DNA from 3 places in the Bacillus inaquosorum genome. Region 3 is predicted to be linked to each of the others. Evidence: riboswitches for the same ligand, from Rfam matches in the RefSeq annotation. Region 3 holds a riboswitch; each other region holds the start of a gene.
The links. A riboswitch is a leader RNA that binds a small molecule or an ion and turns the genes downstream of it on or off. The one in region 3 is predicted to bind cyclic di-AMP.
Positions count from the first base shown of each region.

Region 1: linked by a shared signal. The riboswitch ahead of kimA (potassium transporter KimA) and the one ahead of ktrA (potassium uptake protein KtrA) in region 3 are both predicted to bind cyclic di-AMP.
Region 2: linked by a shared signal. The riboswitch ahead of M1M80_RS02530 (dicarboxylate/amino acid:cation symporter) and the one ahead of ktrA (potassium uptake protein KtrA) in region 3 are both predicted to bind cyclic di-AMP.

Region 1 covers NZ_CP096592.1:481,664-487,332, forward strand. The annotation lists gene M1M80_RS02435 (glycosyltransferase family 2 protein) at 1-385, shown strand, start outside; gene M1M80_RS02440 (cellulose biosynthesis cyclic di-GMP-binding regulatory protein BcsB) at 391-2,502, shown strand; cyclic di-AMP (ydaO/yuaA leader) riboswitch at 2,637-2,781, shown strand; gene kimA (potassium transporter KimA) at 2,976-4,799, shown strand; partial or broken gene M1M80_RS02450 (NUDIX hydrolase) at 4,859-5,308, shown strand; gene M1M80_RS02455 (pyruvate oxidase) at 5,375-5,669, shown strand, end outside.
Region 2 covers NZ_CP096592.1:499,383-505,051, reverse strand. The annotation lists gene M1M80_RS02550 (acyl-CoA dehydrogenase family protein) at 1-311, opposite strand, end outside; gene M1M80_RS02545 (hypothetical protein) at 437-772, opposite strand; gene M1M80_RS02540 (ABC transporter permease) at 867-1,634, opposite strand; gene M1M80_RS02535 (ABC transporter ATP-binding protein) at 1,627-2,553, opposite strand; gene M1M80_RS02530 (dicarboxylate/amino acid:cation symporter) at 2,644-3,882, opposite strand; cyclic di-AMP (ydaO/yuaA leader) riboswitch at 3,956-4,086, opposite strand; gene M1M80_RS02525 (AI-2E family transporter) at 4,134-5,186, opposite strand; gene dctP (C4-dicarboxylate transporter DctP) at 5,334-5,669, opposite strand, start outside.
Region 3 covers NZ_CP096592.1:3,171,245-3,176,913, reverse strand. The annotation lists gene lytG (exo-glucosaminidase LytG) at 1-258, shown strand, start outside; gene M1M80_RS16155 (YiaA/YiaB family inner membrane protein) at 367-630, shown strand; gene ktrB (Ktr system potassium transporter KtrB) at 667-2,004, opposite strand; gene ktrA (potassium uptake protein KtrA) at 2,011-2,679, opposite strand; cyclic di-AMP (ydaO/yuaA leader) riboswitch at 2,752-2,900, opposite strand; gene bslA (biofilm surface layer hydrophobin BslA) at 3,046-3,591, opposite strand; gene gbsR (transcriptional regulator GbsR) at 3,800-4,342, opposite strand; gene betB (betaine-aldehyde dehydrogenase) at 4,541-5,669, shown strand, end outside.

The DNA.
Region 1 (5,669 bases), 1.6 Mb from region 3:
GCTGAAACGAAAACGGATTATCTTTGATTTGTTTTATTTTTTCTTTACGTACTTCTTGTTTTTCTTTGGCGTGATCATGTCAAATACGATATTTGTCGTCAATCTGTTTTATGATTTGCATTTGTCGGTCGGGTTCTTGGCAATGATTCTCTGGATCTTGGCATTTTTCTTATTTATGACAGAGGTCATGATTACGCTAAGCATTGAAAAAACAGAAATGAACAGGCAAAACTTTTTTATCGTATTTCTCATGTACTTTACATACTCGCAGGCATGGATTGTGCTGGTCATCTATTCTTTATTCGTAGAAATCAAGCACCGTTTATTCAAGCAGGAGGTCAAATGGTACAAAACAGAACGATACAATCAACATAAAAGCGGGTGACCTTTTTGAAACAAATAATGATTTTTCTCACTAGCCTCATGCTGCTGGCGATGACTGGACAAGCGGCTTTTGCCAAGGAGGTGGAGGTCAGCGGTTCGTTCCTCGGAAAAAGCAGCCAAGAACAAGCCAAACAGCAGGTGCTGACAAGCGACCTGATTACACTGTACGGATCAAAAGACAGCGCTGAGCTGACGTATCAGATCCCGGCAGGCGCCTCTTCCGGCAGCCAGCAATTGGTGATTGAATACGAGGCATCAAATCTTTTAATTTCTCCATCATCGTTAACGGCTGTCATTGACGATGAACCGGTCAAAACGTTAAAGCTTGATGGTGATTCCAAACGGAAAACAGTGAAGCTGAACCTGAATAAAAGCCAGTCTGCCCAAGGCTATCACAACGTATCGCTGAAATTTTACGGCGTGATGAAAGAGGGCGTCTGCGTCAGACAGGATACATCCGGCAACTGGATCAAAATTTATCCCGACAGCCGCCTGACGCTGGCGGACAGCAGTGAAGCGAAGGGAACGTCGCTGGACCATTATCCGTATCCTTTCGCCCAATCGGGAAATACAGCGGAGAAAACCGCCATCGTCATTCCGGATGACCCAAGTTCGGCGGAAATTGAAGCTGCAGTGAAAACAGAAGGCTATTTGAAAACGGTGGACAGCAGTATCAGCATTTCGTATGTCACGGAATCTGAACTGAAGAAAATCGACAAGCCGACGATTTTCATAGGAGTGGACAAGCATTGGAACGGCAAGGTGAAAAAGCTGATGAAACAAGCCGGCTTACAGGCAAAAGGAGAAAAACTCCTGCTTGCGGAGCGGGTGCTGAAAGCAGAGGGCAAGCAGCAGCCGGTTCTATTCGCACAAGCGGCATCCGCTGACGTGCTCACTGAAAAAATCAGCGTCATCACGGATCAGACTTACACAGGCCAGCTCAGCGGCGATACACTTTCGATCAGCAAGCTTCAGCAGGCTGAAAAAAAGGAAAGCAATAAGCTGACCCTCGAGAATTTTGGAGCGGATGATATCACAATTGGAGCTGACAAAACATCTTCAGCTCATTACTTTTATCCTGCATCAGCGGTTTTAGATCAAAATCAATCAGCAAAGCTGTCGCTTAAGCTGAAAAAGTCCGAAACGATTCAAGCCTCAACGGCCGAAAACGGATCAGCTTCTCAGGCAGCAGAACTGAAGGTCATGATCAACGGCCAGCCGCACTCGGTCGGGCTTGATGAATTAGGAAAAGAAGATAAAAACGGGTTCTATCATGTCACGGTAAAAGTGGACCCTAAGCTGCTGCAGAAAAACCGCTACATTGATATTCAGTTTGTCACAACTGGGCTAAAGGAAAACAATCCTTGCAACACCACTGATGAAGAAAAGTGGGTCTTTATCGATAAAAGCAGTACATTGTCATACGCCATCAAAGGCATGTCTCCGTCAGCGGATTTTCAAGAGTGGCCGCTTCCTTACGCCGGAAATCAGGAACAGACAACGCTAATCGTGCTTCCTGACACGGTAAGCCAATCAAAGCTTGAGGAGCTTTCTATCGTAACGGAGTCCTTTGGCAGCGAAGCGCAGCATTCATATACGATAAAGAAATCATCTGACATAACAGCAAATAATGCCAAAGGACGGAACCTCATTTTCTTAGGGGGCATCAATCAATTTTCTCTTCTGAAGGAGAGATCATCAGATCTGCTTGTACCGCAAGCAAAAAACGGTTCGTTTGATGTATCAGGTTTTGAGATGCTGAATGAGACTACAAAACAAGTGGCATTTACCCAAGCCTCTCTTTGGGATTCAGGCTACACGATGGCTGTCTTTGCACCGTCAAAAGGAAATGGCACGGCCGTCACAAAAGAGATCATCAGTTATCTGAACAGCACCGATGACTCGGCAACCGTCGTTAATGAAACAAACAGCCATCAGGTGTTTACAAACCATCAGCAGCTTAAAACGGAAACAAACCGTTCCAGCGCAGAACAGCCATCGCAGGATCATAGCCAGAAATGGCTGTATATTGGCGTGCTGGCACTCATTATGGTGATTGCGGCAGTGTTCATTTGGAATGCCGTAAGACGCAGAAAAAGAAAGACTGATACAGAATAAAACAGAGGCAATTTAGCCTCTGTTTTTTTATTTTTGGTATGTAAATTCCATTTGTGGAACCTGTCATTTTATTTTTTCTCGTCCAGCCGAAAGCCCCTTTACAACGCGCGTGAACGGGAGTATGATCTCTTTTATAAAACAAATCGCTTAATCTGAAATCAGAGCGGGGGACCCAATAGAACGGCTTTTTTGCCGTTGGGGTGAATCCTTTTTAGGTAGGGCTAACTCTCATATGCCCGAATCCGTCAGCTAACCTCGTAAGCGTTCGTGAGAGGAGATGAATGAAACCTGTGTTCGATGTAATGGCACAGGGGCATCCGTTTGCCTCTGTGTTTTTTGCCGTTCATTTTTTTAGAATGTAAATCGCATACAGAGACATCATAGCAGAAAGGACTATTACAAAATGTGAGAGCAAGATGCTGATGTTTTATTGTTTTAATTGAAAAATGAGAAATTAAAAGGGGAAGACATCGATGTATCATTCAATCAAACGTTTTTTGATTGGGAAACCACTAAAATCTCAAGCAGCTGGAGAGCAAAAACTGACGAAATTAAAAGCCTTGGCAATGCTTTCCTCAGATGCGCTGTCATCTGTTGCATACGGGACAGAACAAATTCTAATCATTTTGGCAACAATCAGTGCTGCTGCATTTTGGTACTCCATACCGATTGCGGTTGGCGTTCTTATATTGCTGCTCGCACTGATTCTTTCATACAGGCAGATTATTTACGCTTACCCGCAGGGCGGCGGGGCGTATGTCGTTTCTAAAGAAAACCTCGGTGAAAAGCCGGGATTGATCGCAGGCGGTTCACTGCTTGTCGATTATATTTTAACAGTAGCGGTAAGTATCTCCGCAGGTACGGATGCCATCACGTCGGCCTTTCCTGCATTGCATGATTATCATGTGCCGATCGCTGTTTTTCTGGTGTTAGTCATTATGATTTTGAACCTGCGCGGGCTATCGGAATCGGCATCGATTCTTGCCTATCCGGTTTACCTGTTTGTGGTGGCGCTTTTGGTTCTGATTGCAGTCGGGTTGTTTAAACTCATGACGGGGCAAATTGATCAGCCAGTCCATCATACACCGCTCGGCACACCGGTAGCCGGTATTACGCTGTTTTTACTGCTTAAGGCTTTTTCTTCCGGCTGCTCGGCGCTGACCGGGGTTGAGGCCATTTCTAACGCGATTCCGGCTTTCAAAAACCCTCCAGCGCGAAACGCGGCAAGAACGCTTGCGATGATGGGAATTTTGCTGGCGATTCTGTTCGCCGGCATTACGGTGCTCGCATACGGATATGGAACGGCGCCGAAGCCCGATGAAACGGTGGTTTCACAAATTGCGTCCGAAACCTTTGGGCGGAATGTGTTCTACTATGTCATCCAAGGCGTCACATCGCTTATTTTGGTTCTTGCGGCAAACACGGGATTTTCAGCTTTCCCGCAGCTTGCCTTCAACCTGGCGAGAGACCAGTATATGCCGCGTATGTTTACAGTCAGAGGCGACCGCTTAGGCTTCTCAAATGGAATTATCTTTTTAGGCGTTGCTTCCATTGTGCTCATCCTGTTATTTGGAGGACAGACAGAACACTTAATCCCGTTATATGCTGTCGGCGTATTTATTCCATTTACGCTTTCGCAAACCGGCATGTGCATCAAATGGATCAAGCAAAAACCAAAAGGCTGGATCGGAAAAATGCTGATCAACTCCTGCGGCGCTTTGATTTCGTTTATGGTTCTGTCGATCCTGTTCGTGACGAAGTTTAATGTCGTATGGCCGGTTTTAATCTTTATGCCTATCGTCGTTCTGTTGTTTTACGTAATTAAAAATCACTATACAGCTGTCGGCGAACAGCTTCGCATTGTAGACAAACAGCCGGAAGAAATCAAAGGCACGGTCGTGATTGTGCCTGTAGCCGGCGTCACGACCGTCGTGCAAAAATCGATTCAATATGCGAAGTCACTGTCCGATCAGGTCATCGCCGTTCACGTGTCATTTGACAGAGAACAGGAAAAGAAAGTCGAAAAACGCTGGGAAGAGCTCAATAACGGAGTGCGGCTCGTTACGCTTCACTCCTCGTACAGAAGCCTTGTCCATCCGTTTGATAAGTTTTTGGAAACAGTAGAAGCAAAAGCGAAGAAGGAGCAGTTTTCCGTCATGGTGCTGTTTCCGCAATTTATTACGAAAAAACGCTGGCACACCATTCTTCACAATCAATCAGCCTTCCTCCTAAGAGTCCGGCTGTTCTGGAAAAAGGACATAATCGTTGCCACACTGCCGTATCATTTTAAAAAATAAAGCTCTAGGACCAAGGGAACCCACCTTGGTCTTTTTTTGGCGGGATAAGGAGACATGCAATGTATACGCAAGGCGCATTTGTCATTGTATTGAACGAAAATCAGCAGATTCTGCTGGTTAAATGAAAAGACGTTCCTTTATGGGATCTGCCGGGCGGCAGGGTTGATCCCGAGGAAACAGCTGAGGCAGCGGCAGTCCGGGAGGTATTGGAAGAGACGGGATACACAGCAGCGCTTTCTGCGAAAATAGGTGTCTATCAAAGGCCAAAGTTTCAAGATGAACAGCATGTGTTCGCCGGAAACATAACAGGCGGACGAGCGATAGCGAACGGCATGGAGACGGCGGGTTTGAAGTGGTTTTCTCCGCAGCGTTTGCCGTTTTTTATGGTGCCGAACCGAAAAAAGCAAATCAGTGATTTCAAGAACGGCGATCGAGATGTAAATGTCACCCTCAAGGACAGCGGCATGCTTGCGGCGATTGACCTGTTCAAAAGAAGACTGGGCAAGTGATAAAGGTCTCCGGGTTTTAAAGCCTTTCTCCTGTGGTATTGAAAAAAGGAAAAAGGAGGATACGGCATGGCACACAAAACTGCAGGACAAGCAATGACAGAACTGCTAGAACAATGGGGAGTTGATCATGTTTATGGCATCCCCGGAGACAGTATAAATGAGTTTATTGAAGAATTAAGACACGAAAGAAATCAATTGAAATTCATTCAAACCCGCCATGAAGAGGTGGCAGCGCTGGCAGCCGCGGCTGAGGCAAAACTCACCGGCAAGATCGGCGTCTGCCTGTCGATCGCAGGGCCGGGGGCGGTTCACTTATTAAATGGTTTATATGATGCAAAAGCGGACGGCGCCCCTGTGCTGG
Region 2 (5,669 bases), 1.6 Mb from region 3:
TCCCAGCTGTTGCCTTCTCCGAGCTCCCCGATTACGCTCAAATGCCAGCCGATGCTGAGCGCTGCAGGAGCGTCTCCACGTGCAAGCCGTTCTTGAAACAGAAGCATGTCGTAAACAGAAATGCCCCCTCCTCCATGGGATGCTGGCAATGTTAGTGCCGTATACCCGGCATCACGCAGTTTTTGTATTTTTTCTACAGGAAAACGTCCCTGTTCGTCATCTTCAGCGGCTGTTTGCTGAAATTCATCCGCAAGCCGTCCGATTTTCTCCATCCATTGCCGTTGTTGATCGTTTTGTATAAATAATGACATCCGGCAGCCCCCCAAGGTTTTAATTCCGATAAATTTAATATGTATTATAGATTTCCTGCCACCATTCCGCAACTCCTTTTTGTCCGGTATAAAAAAACACGCCGTTCCCCCAGGGAACAGCGCGATTACACAGGATTTGCATCCCGGTCTTGTTTCATGCCGAGATAAATCAGCATATATGTCAGGTAACCCATTGTCATCACCAAGCCGCCAAAGAAAAAGCTCGAGAAAATCGGCTCTTCAAAAGCAGTTACTGCAGCAAGCACAATCCAGCTGGCATACAGATAGATGATAAAATAACGGATGCCCGTCTTTATTTTATATATCATGTACAGCCCCGCGAGAGAGAACAACCCAAGCGCGAGTCTGAAATAAACAAGATGTTCAAACTGAAACATGAATGACACAAATGAGAATCCAAGCAGTAATACAATCGGTAAAGCGGTAATAAAGTTCCTCAATCGAGACACCTCCGTCAGTACCTTTAGTATAAACCAAAATATCAAATGATATTGATTCACGTGAGCTTTTTCACAAAAATGTCATTCCTTGCCTTTACACCCGGACATCCCGTTTACAGAAGCACCACCAGCCAACGGCGATGAAGAATATGGCATGTATGATGATAATCCCCGCTGAAAACAATGGCGTCATGCCTGAAAATAACGCTGTCTCCCCGCTGCTGTATTGGGTAAAGTCAGTGTTCGCGAAAAGCAAAAAGCTGCCCCATTTGTTTTCAAATAGCTTCATGAGCTGAACAAGTGTACTCGCTCCATATAAAACGACAAATGAAACGACGACTGCTACCGCACTGTTCCGGAACAGCGAAGAACAAAGCAGCCCGAATAATCCCATCATTACGGCTTCAAGCCAATTTGACCCGATCAGCTCCAGAGTGTTGATAAGCAATGTCTTTGATTCCGCGGTTACCGACGTGCCAAAAAAGACGAGACCGAATAATAATGCCAAAATGTAGTATGCCAGATACAAATAAAAGCTGACCATCACGACTGTGATTAATTTTGACCAAAAAATCTTTTGGCGTTTAACCGGGCGAATGAGCAGAAATTTGATCGTCTTTTTATCAAATTCCATCGAAACAATTGTCGCTGCAATCACGATTGTTAAAGCCTGCAGCAGGATGTTCAGGCTCGGTGTATACGATAAATAGCCGATGAAGTTTTCATCTGTTCCGGCACTGATGACAATCCGTTTAATGATCAAAGCCATGAAAAATTGAAAGACCGCCATCAGGATAAGAGAAACCAACGTGACCTTCCGATTAAAAAGTTTCATATGTTCATTCCAAATTAATTTAGACAAGCTCTTCTCCCTCCTCTTGATGAGCAGTTGTCGCTTTTATGAATTCGTCTTCCAGTGATTGCGTGTAAGACGTAATGGAAAATACATTCAGGTCTTGTCCGACAAGTGAGCGGTTCAGCTCCGGAATGTTTTCTTTTGCTACCTCAACAACTATCGCCCCGCCTTGCCGCTCAGCTTGATATTGATTGCCTGTCAGCCAATTGAGGGCTTTTTCTTCCGGCTGCACTTCAATGATCGCTTTTTCTGTTTTTTGATTTGTTCCATGTAGGCTGACTTCCGCTTTGATCTCACCTTTTTGAATAATGATGACACGGTCGCACAGATCTTCAACTTCTCGCAATAAATGAGTGGCGAACAGGACTGCCGTTCCTTCCTTTTCTGCGAGCTCCTTAATATGATCGCGAAAATCCTTCATACCCGCAGGATCGAGACCGTTTGTCGGTTCATCTAAAATAAGAAGCTTCGGACGGTGAAGAATCGCCTGTGCAATGCCAAGACGCTGGCGCATGCCGAGAGAATAGGTTTTCACCTTATCATGAATCGCTGACGTCAGCCCGACACGTTCCACCACTTCATCAAGCCGTTCTTCGTCTATTTTTTTGTGCATATTCGCAAAGTGCTTGAGGTTTTCCCAGCCTGTCAGGTACGGATAGAACTCGGGATTTTCGACGATCGCTCCAACAGCTTCCATTGCTTTTTCAAACTCTGTATCATGCTGGAATCCGCTGATTGTCACGCTTCCGCTGTTTTGTTTTAACAGTCCGACGATGATACGGATGAGTGTTGTTTTTCCGGAACCATTCGGACCGAGCAGGCCGATGATTTCTCCCTCCATGACGTCCATGCTGATTTGTTTTAGTATCTGTTTAGACCCAATCTTTTTATCGAGGCCTTCAATATGTAAAATCGGCTCAGCCATAAAGCCTTCCTCCTTTTTCAACAAAAAATAAACAGTGCCTAAAATTAGGCACTGTTTGTATTATAGCATTTGTTGCTTCCAAATGTTTGGTTAAACCGATAGAGTCGGGGTTTGCTCAGGCTGTTTGTTCTTTTCGGTTTCTGTAATGATGACGGCGCAGGCCGCGTCTCCTGTTGTGTTCACCACTGTGCGGAGCATATCAAGCAGGCGGTCAATTCCGAGTATTAACCCAATGCCCTCAACAGGGAGTCCGACAGATTGAAGCACCATGGCGAGCATAATCAAGCCTACACCCGGTACACCCGCGGTGCCGATACTTGCTAGCACAGCCGTCAGTATCACCATCAGCAGCTGCGTAAATGTCAGATCATGCCCGAACACCTGCGCAATGAAGACGGTTGCTACCCCTTGCATGATGGCTGTTCCGTCCATATTAATTGTCGCGCCGAGCGGCTGGACGAAGCTGCTGATCGGCTCAGGCACTTTTAATTTTTTCTGCGCCACATCCATTGATACCGGCAGGGTCGCATTGCTGCTGGAGGTACTGAACGCGACGACCATAACCTCTGAGAAATCTTTAAAGAACGTAAACGGATTTCGTTTTGCCAAAAGAGCAACCGTTGAACCGTACGTCACGACTGCATGAATGATCAGGGACAGCGTAACAACAATCATATAAAGTCCCATCGCCTTAATCGCGCTGAAGCCCTGGCTGCCGATAGCAGTCGCAATCAGACCGAACGTTCCGTATGGCGCAAACTTCATGACTAGGTTGACGAGATACATCATCAATTCATTCCCCTGTTCAACGACTTTCAGAAGCATATCCGCTTTTTTTCCGAGCATCGTGATTCCGAGCCCTACAAAAATAGAAAATACGATGATTTGCAGCATATTTCCTTCTGTCATCGCTTGAACCGGATTCGCAGGAATAATGTTCAGAAGAGTGTCGGCAATACTTGGGGCTTCCTCAGCATTAAACTTGGCAGATGAAACATCATAAGTCCCAAACTCACCAGGTCTAATCACAAGAGCAAGAATAAGCCCGATCGTGATTGCCACTGCTGTCGTGATGAGAAAATAAGAAATCGTCTTCACGCCGATTCTGCCAAGCTTCTTGGGATCACCCAGCCCGGCTACTCCCAGTGTCAGTGAGAAAAAGACAATCGGCACGACAAGCATTTTAATGAGGTTTAAAAAGATGGTGCCAAGCGGACCAAATACAAACTTATTCAAATTTTCAAATAATTCAGGTGATGTAAGGTTGAGGACCAATCCAGTCACCGCGCCAAGAACCAATGCAATAATGATTTTTTTTGCCAGCTTCATCCGCATTCCTCCCTTTTTTGAAAAAAAGCCCGCGAGAGACTCCCGCAGGCTTTGGATGTATCATCAAACCACAGGACTCTCTCTTCACGCTGATGAGGTTAGCTGACGGGTTCGGACGAAGAGATGTCCGTTTTTCAGATGAAAAATTAACCCCAAAAGATTGGGTCCCCCACTCCTTATCAAAGGATTAAGCGTGTGGCTTACTATTGTAGATTTAGTTTATTTATACAGAAAAGATCCAATTTTGTAAACTATTTTTTGTTACTTTTCTCTCGGAATCTTTTGGGTCCATCTTCCTTGTTGGTGACATCAAGAATATCAAGGAGAAACACAAAAATCGGAATCCCGATAATTAAACCCCAAATGCCGAAAAAGTGCTCAGAGAAAATGAGTACTGTAAAGGTGAAAAAGATCGGCAGCTCTGTTTTCGCAGACATCAGCTTCGGATTTAAGAAATAGGTTTCGATCGCATGAATAGCGAATATGACAAGCACAATATAGAGCACATACATTCCGCCGCCAGTGCTGTAAGCGATAATACTGAGCGGGATCAGAGAAATGACGACGCCTGCTACAGGGATCAATCCAAGGAAGAACACCATAATAGAAAGCCCAAACAGCTGCGGGAAATGCATAATCCAAAGCGCGATAAACGTCAGAATACAGTTGACGAGCGCAATGATAAATTGAGCCTCAAGCACCTTGCCGAACGTTCTTGCAAATTTGCTTCCGAAAAAAGCAATTTCCTCATAAAAGACCGCCAGTTTGCTCGTTTTAAATTTCGCCATGAATTCAGAAAGCCGCTTTTTCTCAAATAAGAAAAACATGCTGAGAATGAGCGCCATTACGATCTGCAAGCCGAACGTGCTGATATCGGCCAGATACGTATACACCACATTGAAACCCTCTTTGACATATGAACTGATATTAATATCACCGAAAACACTGGTGATCTCATCAAAGAAAGGAATGCTGTCCGGGTGATACGCAATATGTTTAATCTGCTTAACCAGCTGCTGAATCTGCGCCGCGACGACCGGATAAAATACAAATCCACCGACTGTAAGGAGCACAGCCAGCAACATGTACAGAAACGTAATGACAATCCGCTGGCTCACGCGGAAGAAGCGGCTGACAAACTGCCGTACGACAAGCTCCAAACGATCCATGAGAAATGTGAAGATGAAGGTAAGCAATATTAAGTTGATCATGCTCTTAAATAGATATAACACACCAGTTAACACGACAAAGACGGAGAAACGCCTTACTCCCGGGTGCTGAAAAAATTTAACTAAAGCGGCCATTTATACACTCCTGTTAGGACAAACGTCCTTCATTCAATATAGTATCCATTTGTAAATTATATAACAAAAAAATGCTGAGGTCTCTGTCCTTACCTTAATAATTCTTAAACAATTAAAAAAACGGCCCACTGATGGGCCGCTCTTTTTTCAGACTGCTGTTTTCATTTTTTTCATGCCTTCAACAGCCTCTATGCTTTTCGCTTCATCGAATTCATTTTCACTTTTTGCAACAATGATCGTGGCGATTCCGTTTCCGATCAGATTCACAATCGCCCTTCCTTCACTCATGAAACGGTCAACCCCAAGCAGGAGTGCAAGGCCCTCCAGCGGAATGACCTGAAGCGCTGACAGCGTTGAGGCCAGGACGATAAATCCGCTTCCCGTCACACCGGCCGCTCCCTTCGATGTCAGCATCAGAACGAGGATAATTGTAATTTGCTGGCCGATGCTGAGGTCTACTCCAAACACCTGTGCCAGAAAGAC
Region 3 (5,669 bases):
GATGAGGTAAATCCATCCCTGAAATCAGTGGATTTATACGGTTCTATCAAAGACAGTGCCGTTCAAGACGTATGGTCCAAGCCTTCTACTGATGAACGGTCCATTAAACTGACATCTGCCCAATCTTACGTCGGCAAGGACATAAAGGTTGTATCTAAAAAGCAGAAAGGCCAGTCCGTATGGTACCAATTTCAAATCAATGATAAACTCATCGGCTGGATTGATGATTCAGCTGTTGAAATAAAGGAAGCAACCTGAGACCTTTTTACTGGTATTTTTAATTCTTTGTTCCATTCTGGGGAATTTGAGGTATAATATTCCACGGAAGTTATCACTTATTGACTATGCTTTCAGGAGGGAACAAAGGTGCAGAAATATAGACGGAGAAACACGGTTGCTTTTACAGTATTAGCTTATTTCACTTTTTTTGCGGGAGTATTTTTGTTTAGTGTCGGACTCTATAATGCTGATAACCTGGAACTCAATGAAAAAGGCTACTACATTGCTGTTATGATACTTGTAGCGGTCGGTGCGATTCTTACACAAAAAGTGACCCGTGATAACGCAGAAGATAACGAAATCATTGCGGAGCAGGAAAAAAGACAAAATCAATCTCATATCGAATCATAAAAAAATCCGGCGCCTAAATCGCCGGATTTTTTGTTATCATCCCGTAAATACCTCGCCGTCAGGGTAACGAATATTTGATTTCTCTGTTCTCGCGAATGAAAAGACGAACGTCAAAGGACCAATTCTTCCGATGAACATGATGACAATAATAATACATTTTCCTGCTGCTGTGAGTTCAGGAGTCAATCCCATTGATAGACCGACAGTTCCGAATGCGGAAAAGGTTTCAAATACAATTTGAATAAAGGGCGCTTGTTCTGTGATCGTCAGGGCGAAAATTCCTAAAAACACGATGAACAGACTGGTGACGCTCACAGCTAAAGCCTTAATGATAATCGGATATTTGATGGAACGGCGGAAAATAACCGTTTCTTTTTTACCTCGCAAATAAGCGATAACAGACGTTAAAATCACGATGAACGTAGTCAGCTTAATGCCGCTCGCCGTTGAGGCGCTTCCTGCTCCGATAAACATCAATAATAAAGTAAATACAATTGTTCCTTCTCTCATGCTTCCGAAATCGAGGGAATTGAAGCCTGCGGTTCTCGGCGTCACTGCCTGAAAATAGGAAGCCCACAGTTTATCCCCTACATGCAGGTGGCCAAGCGTGCCAGGGTTGCTGTACTCTAAAATAAAGATCACAAGCATAGCAATCGCATTCAGAATCAGCGTTCCTGTCAGCATGAGCTTCGTATGTAAAGAAAAGGCTTTAAAGCGCCGATGTTTCATAACGTCAAACAGAACTGTAAATCCGATCCCTCCTGTAATAAATAAGAAAGTAATCACAAGGTTCACTGTAGGATCGCCAACGTAGCTCATCAAATTATCCGGCCACAACGAAAACCCGGCATTGTTAAAAGCAGATATCGAGTGAAACAGACTGGCAAACAAGCCGGATGCCAAGCCATACTGAGGCACAAGCCGGATGGATAAAATGAGTGCTGCTATCAATTCAATACTAATCGAAAACAGAAACAGGACTTTGACAAGGCCTATGACGCCGCCGATTGTCGGCTGGTTTAAGGCTTCCTGGACAAGCATTCGTTCTTTTAATCCGATTTTTTTTCCTAATATCATGACGATCAAAACGGCAAATGTCATAAATCCAAGCCCGCCGATCTGAATCAGCCCCATGATGACCGTTTGCCCGAAAAGTGTAAATTGAGTGCCGGTGTCGACAACTGCAAGCCCAGTAACGGTTGTAGCGGAAGCCGCAGTAAAAAGGGCGTCTATCCATGACAATGGCTTCGTTGTAGAAATCGGAAGCATTAACAGCCCAGAACCGATGATAATGATAAGGAAAAAACCGATTGCAAGCACTTGAGGCGGTGTAAACCGAACCCATTTGATCACTTTATCCTTTTGAAGTGTCACCTTTGTCTACATCCCTTCGTTTTCAAAACGTTTAATATCCTTTTTGTGCCCCATGATTACCAGGCAATCCTGTTCGTGAATGATGTCTTCAGGTGCGGGAGAAAGACGAATATCTCCATGATGTTTAATAGCCAGGATCGTGCAGCCGTACTTCGCTCTTACATTCAGATCAATAATCGATTTTGAATCAAGCTTGCGTGTTGCCAACAGCTCGACAATACTGTAATCATCAGATAAATCAATGTAATTCAAAACATTTTCATCAGAAAGGCTTTGTGCGATTTTGACGCCCATATCCTTTTCAGGATGAATAATGCGGTCAGCGCCGATTTTTTCAAGCACCTTATGATGATAATAGTTTTGCGCCTTTACCCAAATGTTCGGGATGTCAAACTCCTTTAATAATAAGGTAGTCAGCGTACTCGCTTGAATATTCGCTCCGATGGCAACAATCACATATTCAAAATTACGTATTCCCAATGAAAGCAATTCGTTCTCTTCGGTGGCGTTGGCAATCACTGCATGAGTTGCGTAAGAAGCGTATGCATTTACCTTTTCTTCGTTGATATCAATCGCAAGGACCTCGTGGCCCATTCTATGCAGCTCTTTGCAAATGCTGCCGCCAAAACGGCCCAGCCCGATCACGGCAAATTGCTTATTTTTAATTCTTCCCAATGTTCATATCTCCCTTAGTAAATTAACGTTTTTGAAGCAAAAAAGGCCATTGCAAAGAATGGCCGAAAATAGACCTCCTCTCTGTATACGCCTACGAGGTTAGCTGTCGGATTAGGGATTCAGAGTACCCCCTCTTACTTAGTAAGATTCACCCCAAGGCTGTTAATAAAACAGCCAATCGTTGGTTCCCCCGTTCGTGTTTGATTAAGCGGTAAAAGAGTTTGTATGAAATTGAACACTCAAGAATTTACTCCTGTTTCTAGTGTTTGTCAATTTAAATTTTAAACAAGAAAAAAGATAACTGGAAATAGAGAAAAAAGGGGAGATGAAAACGCAAAAAAGACCGGCGTGAACCGGTCTTTTAGATTAGTTGCAGCCGCATGGCTGAGTCGGAGGAGTGCTGCGCTTAGCCACGTCAATGCTGGCTTCTGCGTAAAATTTATTTCCGATGCTCAACGATTTATTCTCCGCACGGAAAGTATATGTACCAGCGGCAGGAAGTGTTTTGTTATTCAGTTTTAATTTAAATTCGCCAGCTCCTAACAAATCAAGTGCCAGAGGAATTCTTACTGTTTTCCCGTTGTTGAGGATCTGTGTTGTACGCAAAGCATTTCCGTTCATCGTGTCTTTCGTATTTGCAGTAAATCCGCTTGGCAATGTAAATTCCATAACGCCAAGGCTGAGAAGCGTGTTTGGACGATACGTCAATTCGATATCAGAGAAAGACCATTCAGTTTTGCTGGCCCCTGTGATTGTTGCAAACAATGAAGCTGATGACTGTGTTCTCATAGTAGACTCGGTATGAGCGGAAGTTGATTTAGATTCAGCCGCGAAAGAAGCTGTAGGTGCAGAAACGAGTAAGCCGAGACTTAATGCACTGATTGCCAAAGAAGATAATAATTTGCGTTTCATAATAAAATTCCCCCTAAAAAGTTATAAAATATACAGGCCTGCCCGCTTTTCACCTCCTCTGAATGGCCAAATACAAATTTTACCTACATAAAATTACCATCAAATATTTTGGAAGTAAATGGGGTGTTTTTCCCGTATTTTTCAAATTTGTAGTAATTACATATAAACGAACAAAAAAACGCCCGGTTTCCCAGGCGTTTTTAATGTTTTACTTTGTTTCGATCGGTATAAACTTAAAAATTTCCCCGCTCTGCACCGATTCAGCAAGACGTTTCAGCCAGTCATAGTAGGCTTTAGAGCTTTCCAGCTGCTCGTATAACTGGAGCGCTTCATTTTTTATGTCCTCACTGAGACCTTCCTTGCTTAAAACCTCTTGTAAATCAGCCTGAGCTTCCTCAATCGCTGCTACATTTACTTGAACTTCCCGCTCCCATTTAGGCGGAAAGAAATTAGTGAAAAATTTAAAGAAATCTTTTTCAGCCACAAATGTATGCTTACGGATGCCTCGGTGGAATGTTTTTTTCACTACATTTAAGTCCTGAAGCTTTTTGACACCTGTGCTCATGCTTGGCTTGCTCATTTGCAATTCCTCACGCATTTCGTCAAGCGTCATCTCATCCCTCATATACATCGTCCCATATAAGATCCCGACACTGCGGGTAATTCCGTAAAGATCCATCGTTTCAGCAATGGAGTCGATAACAAGATCCCGTGCCTGTTCTATAGTTGCAAACTCTGGATTTTCATCCATACTGACCCTCTTTTCCTTTAGAAAATTAAATTCGTTAAGTTATTTCTTTATGTTCTTTATCTTAACGAAACATAAAGAAAAGTCAAAATGAAAAATCAAGATGGGGCTTTGACAGTTTAAAAACCATGTGTTAGATTAAGGTTGTTAAAAACATTAAATTTTTATTTAACAAACTTTATTTACGTCAAGGAGGCTTATATGAGTCAAACATTATACATTGACGGAGAATGGATCAGTGCCGAAAAAGAGCAGATCCGAAGCATTATCAATCCATTTAATCAAGAAGAAATTGCAACCGTAAGCGAGGGAGGGCGAGAGGACGCCATCAAGGCAATCGCAGCCGCGCGAAGAGCATTTGACAAAGGAGAATGGCCATCTCTATCTGGACTTGAACGCGGGAATATTGTTCTGAAAATTGCGGAATTAATCAGACGCGATCTTGATGAGCTGGCTGAGCTTGAATCTCTTGATACGGGAAAAACACTCGAAGAAAGTAAGGCCGATATGGACGATATCGCCAATGTTTTTCAATACTACGCCGGATTGGCGGACAAAGATGGCGGAGAGATCATTTCATCTCCGATCCCTGATTCGGAAAGCAAAATCATCAGAGAGCCAATCGGGGTTTGCGGCCAGATTACTCCGTGGAATTATCCGCTCCTGCAAGCGAGCTGGAAAATCGCGCCTGCACTGGCTGCAGGAAATACGATCGTCATGAAGCCGAGTGAGATCACGCCGCTGACGACAATCAAAGTCTTTAAGCTAATGGAAGAAGCCGGTGTTCCAAAAGGGGTCGCGAATCTTGTCCTTGGACCGGGAGCCACAGTGGGCGACGAGCTTGCCGCAAACAAAGACGTCGATTTGATTTCGTTTACGGGTGGAATCGAAACAGGCAAAAAAATCATGCAGGCGGCAAGCGGAAACGTCAAAAAAATCGCGCTTGAATTGGGCGGGAAAAATCCCAATATCGTTTTCAAGGACGCAGATTTAGAGGTTGCGGTTGATCAGGCGTTAAACGCTGTATTTTTCCACGCCGGCCAAGTGTGCTCTGCCGGTTCCCGCTTGCTTGTTGAAGATGCCATTCACGATCAGTTTTTAGCAGAGCTTGTCAAACGGGCAAAGCGCATAAAACTCGGAAACGGTTTTCACGCAGAGACAGAAAGCGGCCCGCTTATTTCTGCAGAGCACAGGGCAAAGGTAGAAAAATATGTAGAGATCGGAATACAAGAAGGCGCAAAGCTGGAGACAGGCGGCAAACGCCCGGAAGATCCTGCGCTGCAAAACGGGTTTTTCTATGAACCTACTATTTTCTCTAACTGCAAGTCTG